DNA from 2 places in the Marinobacter sp. bablab_jr008 genome. Region 1 is predicted to be linked to the other one. Evidence: riboswitches for the same ligand, from Rfam matches in the RefSeq annotation. Region 1 holds a riboswitch; the other holds the start of a gene.
The links. Region 1 has a riboswitch for cobalamin ahead of JIF53_RS17080 (TonB-dependent receptor domain-containing protein). Riboswitches for the same ligand answer to the same signal wherever they lie in the genome.
Positions count from the first base shown of each region.

Region 2: it holds a riboswitch for cobalamin, as region 1 does, so the genes downstream of both, JIF53_RS04740 (ribonucleoside-diphosphate reductase subunit alpha) here and JIF53_RS17080 (TonB-dependent receptor domain-containing protein) in region 1, are expected to answer to the same signal.

Region 1 is NZ_JACDWW010000085.1:17,884-22,095, reverse strand. It holds gene JIF53_RS17085 (cobalamin-binding protein) at 1-835, opposite strand, end outside; gene JIF53_RS17080 (TonB-dependent receptor domain-containing protein) at 862-2,670, opposite strand; cobalamin riboswitch at 2,825-3,034, opposite strand; gene cobD (threonine-phosphate decarboxylase CobD) at 3,059-4,123, opposite strand; gene cbiB (adenosylcobinamide-phosphate synthase CbiB) at 4,120-4,212, opposite strand, start outside.
Region 2 is NZ_JACDWW010000046.1:112,468-116,679, reverse strand. It holds gene fmdA (formamidase) at 1-911, shown strand, start outside; gene JIF53_RS04750 (zinc ribbon domain-containing protein) at 915-1,268, shown strand; gene JIF53_RS04745 (DUF3047 domain-containing protein) at 1,320-2,009, opposite strand; cobalamin riboswitch at 2,154-2,351, shown strand; gene JIF53_RS04740 (ribonucleoside-diphosphate reductase subunit alpha) at 2,482-4,212, shown strand, end outside.

The DNA.
Region 1 (4,212 bases):
CGAGCATTCTCGGTGTTGGTCGCTGTACCAGAGATGGCGGGATAAAAAACAGGTTGTCCCGCTCTGTGGCGGTCAGGCTCGGGAATGACTGCCATCGAGTCAGCCAGTGGCGGTTTTCCTCCCCCATCCCGCCCGCCAGGATAGCTTCGGGATTGGCCGCAATAACGGCCTCGGCACTGATTCTGGGCACCAACCGTTCCAGGTGGCCAAACACGTTGTCACCCCCACACAGCTCAATCATTTCACCAATCAGATGGTCACCGTTAATCGTCATCAAAGGCTCATCCCACACCTGATAGAACACCGGTACCGGGTCGGCATCGGTAAACCTGGCTCGCAGGTCTGTAATGCCTTTGCGAAATCGCTCAGCTTCGGCAAAACCCGCGGCGTCGGTACCGGCCAAGATAGAGAGACGTTCAATGGTGTGAGACACAGCCTCAAAACTGCGGGGCTCGATGGAGAACACAGGCACACCCATTTCTCTGAGTGTCGCCAACTGCTCGGTCGGGTTACCGGTTACCCAGCCAATCACCAGATCCGGCTGCAGTTCAAACAGGCGCTCCATGTCCATGCGGGTGTGGCTGCCAACCGAAGTGACTTCTTTGGCGGCCGGGGGGTAGTCACTGTAGGCGACCACTGCAACCACCTGATCGCCGGCGCCTGCAGCCCAGGCCAGCTCGGTGGCCCCGGGCGAAAGCGCGGCAATGCGCTCTGCCGGTTGCTCAAGGCAAATCTCTTTACCCAGATCATCCGTGGCACAGACCGGCGATGCCAGGGCGGGGAATGCCAGCAGCATCCCGCCCAGAATCATAGCCATTGCCTTCAGATCTGCCACAGAGGCCTCCCCCGGTTTAACGGTTTTTATCGGATATCGTAACGCACGGTCAGCATGGCAGTGCGGCCGGCTGCAATGTAGTCCAGGTCATTCTGCCGATCATAGCGAGCGGTGCTGTATTCCTTGTCCAGCACGTTAGCCAGCGTCAGCCGGGTTGACCAGTCAGGGGCAAAGCGCCAGCCCGCCCGCAAGTCCAGAGTAGCAAAACCGGGCAGCCTGTCGTCGTTGGCACGGTCATCGTAACGGTACCCTTCGGCCACCACTGTGCCACCGAAGTCCCAGGTACCAACGCGCTTGCTCAGGTCAAGGCGCAGGGTTTTGCCACTCCGGCGCTGGAGTCGGTTTCCGGTTTCCCGGTCTTCCGGGTCCAGCAGCGTCAGAGCCGCATCACCGCGCCAACCATCCCGCTCAAAACCAGCACTGAACTCGGCACCACGGATTCGGGCTTCATTGACATTCATTGGCGTCCACAAGCCACTGGGGGTCGGGCTCCAGGCAATCAGGTTGTCCACATCCAGCTGGAACAGGGCGGCATCCCAGAACCAGGTCTGATAGTGGCCACTGGCACCCAACTCCACCGTTCCGGACTCTTCTGCCTCCAGGTCCGGGTTGGCTCCGGGAAAATACAGATCGTTGAAGGTGGGTGCCCGGAAAGACGTACCATAACTGATCCGCACTCGGTGGGATCGATCCAGAGCATGGCCAAGGGCAATGCCACCGGTCTCATTCTTGCCATAGGCTTCGTTATCATCACCGCGCAGGCTCAGCTGCAGGTCGGTGGGGCCGAAGTTCAGGCGCAACTGGCTGTAAAGGGCGGTGTTGGTGCGGCTGGTCTCGGCGTAATCGGTGGTACCGCTGACCTCGTCGGTCATTAACTCTGCCCCTACCACCAGCTCATGGACATTCCAGGTAAAGGTGTTGTCCCAACGCGCTGCCCGTGAACGGGTATTGAAGGTGCTGTTGAACGTGGGCGTAATGTTGTCGGTTTCGTCCCGGGATTCAGAGAACTGAAGTGAATGCCGCCAGTAGTCACTCACCGGGGTTTCCAGCCCGAAGCCGATGGTGCGAATCATGAAATCAATTTCGCCGCCTTCGTATTCGGTATTGCCCTCGCTTTGCACCATCACCAGGCTGGCTTCTCCGCCGGAGTCCAGCTCATGGACGACACGTCCGATACCGGCGGTGTTACGGAAGCCCCGGTCGTCACCATCGGTGATCACTGCTGTACCGTCGGTTTCTTTATGCAAACCACTCAGGCTGAAACGGGTATTTCCAGCGCGGACAGCAACACCGGCACTGCCTTTCTGAGTGTTGAAATTGCCTGCACCGGCTTCTACCCAACCTGCCGGCGTGTCTTCCGGGTCCAGCGTAAAAGCCTGCACAACGCCACCAACAGCATCGGAACCGTAAAGTGAGCTCCGGGCGCCACGGACAATTTCCACCCGCTCAATCAGTTCAACGGGAAAGTACTGCCAGGAGGGACCACCGGATGTGGCCGAACGCAGGCGCACACCATCAACCAGCAGCAGCGTGGAGTCGTTGGCCGTGCCGCGGGTGTAGACACTGGTGGTTTTTCCGAAGGAACCGTTGCCGGTCACGTTGATGCCGGGTTGTCCTCGCAGAAGCTGGCTGAATTCTGAGGGGCTTTGCTCGCGGATGGTTTCTTCGTCGATGACCGTAACTGATGACAGGCTTTCACCCGCAGTCAGAGGCCCAAGGGTGGCGGTAACAACAATCGGTTCCAGCTTGCGTTCATCCGACGCTTCATCGGCGGCAACAGCGGGCAACGCCAGCGGTAACAACATCAGGGCGGGAAGGGCTTTGGCAGTACTCATAGCTTCACTCACGGTTCACCGCACGCACCCGTACGGTCGATCAATTAACTGCGGAGGAAGACAGACTGCTCAGACGGGGGTGGAGGGCGTGTCAGTAAATGCGAGCCAGGTTCACCCACCGCCGTTGCCCTCCGCAACGTCTGGTGTCCGGAACTCACGGTTCCGCCTTTCAGGCCGGTCTCCGGGCTTACAGGCGGAGCCGATGCTCCGGGGCAACCACCTTCCCATGCCATTGGCACAGTGGCGTACTGGATTGCCTTTCACCTGATTACCGTTGCGGGGGCAGCGCCGGAATGTCACCGGCTTCCCGTTTCACTGCGAGCACTCCTCCGGACTATCGCCAGCCTGGACAAAATGCATACAGCACCTGAAATCGCGGGCAAGACTATCAACCAGGGTGGGGGTGGTCAATGAGATATGTTAATTCAGACAACGCACCCTCCAGCCGTTGCCAACCGGTTTCATCCGGCGGCAAACCGAAGCGCAGGGCTACGGGTGCGTCAAAACGCCTGACCAGAATGCCGCGGCAAGCCATCTGATCAGCAATGTCCGCTGCGCGGGGATGTTGAACCGTTCTGAAGAGCAGGGTGCCGGTGGGGGACGACATCCCATATTGTCTGAGCAGGCCGTCCATGCGCAGTCTGGCCGTTCGCAGGCTGGCACGAGCCTCCACCTGCCAGGCCCGGTCTTGCAGTGCCCGGGCCATCAGGTACCGGGCCGGACCGCTGACCGTCCAGGGACCAAGTTCGTTCGACATCTCGCGCGCCAGACCAGGGTCGGCCAGGACCGCACCGGCACGGAGACCGGCCAGCCCGAAAAACTTGCCCAGTGAGCGCAACACGATCAGCCCCGGAGCGCCCGTCCACGGGTCCAGGCCGAAGCCCGGCTCGCCCTCAATAAACGCCTGATCCAGCACCAGCCAGCCATCACGCTCGCGCAGCCGCTCGTGCCAAAACCGTAAACGGGCAGGATCCATCAGCTTCCCGGTCGGATTATTCGGCTGTATCCAGACTACTACATCCACAGAATCCAACCATGCCAGCTCCGCTTGCATTGTCGCCTGTTCAGGAATCGCCACCACGTCGAAACCCGCTCGCCGCCAGGCATGACCATGCTCACGATAACCGGGCATGGGCACGGCCACCCGACCGAAACCATGCTTACGGGCACGAACCGCTGGCAGTGCCATGATCGCCGCCTGGGAGCCTGCCACAGGCAGGCAGCAGGCACGCTCCGGTGCCCCGGCCCAGATACGGATAATCTCTTCCAGCCCATCCTCCGGCTCCGGCAGCCGTTGCCATACCTCCGCCGGAATTGCCGGAACCGGCCAGGGCACAGGATTAATACCGGTGGAGAGATCCAGCCATTGTTCCGGAGGAATGCCCCAGTGCTGAGCCGCTGCCCTCAGGCGACCTCCATGCTCCGGCAAATCAGCACCATCGAACGCTGTCACCCGATACCTCCTGACCAGAACGCATTCAGACTTGCGGCCAAGGCCAACAACACCAACAGCCACAACACCACGCCGCGCTGAACCAGGGA
Region 2 (4,212 bases), on a different contig from region 1:
TCTCCAAGAAGAACGGCGGCGGCTTTCTGACCGAGCACTTTCCGGAGGCCCAGAAATCCATCTGGGACTTCAACGGCATGTTCACCAAATCCCGCCACATCCCCAACGTTGAATTCGCCGGCATGATCCACCCGGGCCTGATCGGCTGCCTGCCGTCCAAGGAAATGCTGGCGGAGTGGAACAAGCGCGAGAAAGAACTGTACGACACCGAACCGGATCGGGTGCCGGGCCTGGCAAACTTGCCCTACGCCGACACTGCCCACCTGGGCAAGCTGGCGGGTGATGCCGCCAAAGAGGCGGCGCTGGAAGCCGCCCGCACCGTACCGCCCCGGGAACACGGTGGTAACTGCGACATCAAGGACTTGTCCCGTGGTTCCAAGGTGTATTTCCCGGTCTATGTGAAGGGGGCAGGCCTGTCGGTGGGCGACCTGCACTTCAGCCAGGGCGACGGCGAGATCACCTTCTGCGGTGCCATCGAAATGGCCGGCTGGATCCACCTGCGGGTGAACCTGATCAAGGACGGTATGGCCAAATACGGCATCAAGAACCCGGTCTTCAAACCCAGCAGCATCAAGCCGCGCTACGAGGATTATGTGATCTTCGAGGGCATCTCGGTGGATGAAGAGGGCCAGCAGCACTACCTGGACGTGCACGTGGCCTACCGCCAGGCCTGCCTCAACGCCATCAACTACCTGACCAAGTTCGGTTACACCCCGGCTCAGGGTTACGCGTTGCTTGGTTGTGCGCCGGTGGAAGGCCACATCAGTGGCGTGGTGGATGTGCCCAACGCCTGCGCCACCCTGTGGTTGCCGACCGAAATCTTCGACTTCGACATCAACCCCACGGCGGAAGGACCGACCAGGAAGGTCACGCCGGGCACCGACGTACCCCTTTCACCGGACAAGGAGTAAGCCATGCCACTGTACGACTACAAATGCCGGGAACACGGGCTGTTCCAGGAACTGGGCGCCATGGCCGAAGCCGGTAATCCGGCCCATTGCCCCACCTGCAAGGCGCTGTCACCCCGGGTGATTGTGCTGCCGCCGGAGCTCCTGGCCATGGACCCGGCCCGCCGCAACGCGGAGGCGCGGAATGAGAAGGCGAGCCATGAGCCCATCATCTCCACCGCCGACCAGCGGGCCCGGGACGCCGAGCACCGCAAGAGTTGTGGCTGCAAGAAAAAGTCGGACGGTAAACACATGCTGTTCTACACCGCCGACGGCAAGAAGATGTTCCCGTCCATGCGGCCCTGGATGATCAGCCACTGACCATTGCTTTCACGTGTTTGGCCCCCTTGAGGGGCCTTTTTTTATGGCCGATCAGCGGTTTTGCTCCAGGGTGAGGTCGCCATACCAGGCCGTGGCCTGCTCGCCGGTGTTGTCGGCGTCGGTCATGATGGCCACGCCCACAATGGCGGGCGGTTCTTCGCCGAAGGCCTGCCGGTAATCTGCCACCAGGTCCCGGGTAACGGTCACCCATTCGCCCACCCGCGACGGCCCGGAGTTGACAGCAATCATCATGGTTTTGTCGGTGTAGGCGTTGGCGACCATGCTCTGCTCCGGTAGCTGATTGGCCCAGATGTAGTTCAGGGCGTTGCCGGGCAGGGTCTCGCCGAACAGCACTTCCACGGTCTTGCGCTTGGCCCGTTCAAAAAAGCCGGCCTTGTCCGGCTGAAACTCAAAGGCGACGTAGATGCGGGCAGGGTAGTCATCACCGGACTTTTCGCGGGCGTTGCCGGCTTCGTAGATGTTCGACACCTTCCAGCGCCATGACAGCGTGAGCGAGTCGCCGGGCACCAGCTCAACACGGGCAATCAGCCCGGAAGCGCTGGCGTCTGCGTCGGCACGGACCACCTGCTGGCCGTCGTCCGTGTCCAGGGTGTAGCGGGTGTGCGTCTCGATGTTCGGAAAGGTCAGAGGTTCCCAGCCGTCCTCCAGTGAGGTCATGGTGGAGAACCGGGTTAGCCGGTCTGTGTCTGCCCACACCGGGCTGGCGGCGAGACCGAGCATCAGGGTACTGGCCAAAAGCAGCGAAATTCTCACATTCATTCCTCAAATCCGGTGGTCTGGAGATGGACAGGCTCTGTTGCAAAAAGTGCCTTGTCTTGGTGTATTCGGCCCTATATAGTGACCGGGTCCTTGGTTAACTACCATATATTGTGATCAAACTCTGATCATCTTGATCGCAGGGTAGTCGGGAATCCGGTGAGAATCCGGAACTGACGCGCAGCGGTATTGGGGAACGAGCGTGGCAAGATGACACTGGCGCAAGCCGGGAAGTCGCCACGTTAGGCAGAGCTGAAAGGTTCACGCCCCTGAGTCCGAAGACCTGCCAGGGATCAGAAGCCCCCCATGGGTTTCTGGACTGCACCTTCGCGATTCAAGGGTGAGCAGATTGGTCAGGCCTGCCCGTATTCGGGGCAAGGTGTGCCACTGCGTTCGCGAGGGTGAAACGGAACCAACGCGAATTCAGGAGAGCACCATGACAGCCACTGCCATTGCCGAACCCCCGGCCCCCGCGACCGATACCCAATCCCTGCAAGTTATCAAACGAAACGGCACCCTGGTGAGTTTCAACCCGGCCAAGATCAGTGTCGCGGTGACCAAAGCCTTCCTGGCGGTGGAAGGGGACCAGGCAGCCGGTTCCGCCCGCATCAACGACGCCGTGCACCGGGTTACCGAACAGGTAGTGCAGGCCATCAGCCGCCGCCTCAAAGCCGGTGGCAAGGTGCACATCGAAGACATCCAGGACCAGGTGGAACTGGCCCTGATGCGGGCCGAAGAACAGAAAGTGGCCCGGGCCTACGTGCTGTACCGTGAAGAACACGCCCGCCAGCGCGCCGTGGACGAGCCGGTGGAAGCGCACCCGCACCTGACCGTGAAAAAAGCCGATGGCAGCATCGCCCCGCTGGACCTGGGCCTGATGAAGCAGCAGGTGGAACAGGCCGCCACCGGCCTGGACGGCATCAACGGCGATTCGCTGGTGGAAGACGCCCTGCGCAACCTCTACGACGGCATCGAAGAGACCGAAGTGCTGTCTGCCCTGATCATGACTGCCCGGGGTCGCATTGAACGGGAACCCGACTACAGCGCCGTAACCGCCCGCTTGCTGCTGGAACAGCTCCGGCTGGAAACAGCGGAAGCCCTGGACCTGCCCCGCAGTCTTCCGCTGGCAGAGATTTATCCACAGGCCCTGAGCGCCTTTGTTCACGCCGGTATCCGCTACGAACTGCTGGACGAAGCCTTGGCGGCCTTTGACCTGGAACGCCTTGGCAACGCCCTGAAACCGGAGCGGGATCTCCAGTTCGGCTTCCTGGGCCTGCAAACCCTGTACGACCGTTACTTCCTGCACTGGAACAAGGCCCGCCTGGAACTGCCCCAGGTGTTCTTCATGCGGGTGGCCATGGGCCTGGCACTGCGTGAGGACGACCCCAATGCCCGCGCCATCGAATTCTATGAGCTGCTGTCCAGTTTCGATTACATGGCCAGCACGCCCACCCTGTTCAACAGCGGCACCCGGCATTCCCAGCTGTCGTCCTGCTACCTGACCACGGTAGGCGACGACCTGGAAGGCATTTACGGGGCCATTCGCGATAACGCCCTGCTGTCCAAATGGGCCGGTGGTCTGGGCAACGACTGGACCCCGGTGCGGGCCCTGGGCTCCCACATCAAGGGCACCAATGGCCAGAGCCAGGGCGTGGTGCCGTTCCTGAAGGTGGTCAACGACACCGCCGTGGCGGTGAACCAGGGCGGCAAGCGCAAGGGCGCGGTCTGTGCTTATCTGGAAAGCTGGCACCTGGACATCGAAGAGTTCCTGGAACTGCGCAAGAACACCGGCGATGAACGTCGCCGTACCCACGACATGAACACCGCCAACTGGGTGCCGGATCTGCTGATCGAGCGCATGCGCGAAGACCGCGACTGGACCCTGTTCTCCCCCAGCGATGTGCCAGATCTGCACGACCTGTACGGCAACGACTTCCGTGAGCGCTACCAGCACTACGAAGCCCTGGCCGAGCAGGGCAAGATCAAGCTGTTCAAGAAAATTCCGGCCAAACAGCTGTGGCGCAAGATGCTGACTGTGCTGTTCGAGACCGGTCACCCCTGGATCACCTTCAAGGACCCGTGCAACCTGCGCTCCCCGCAGCAGCATCAGGGCGTGGTGCACAGCTCCAACCTGTGTACCGAAATCACCCTGAACACCAGCGCCGAT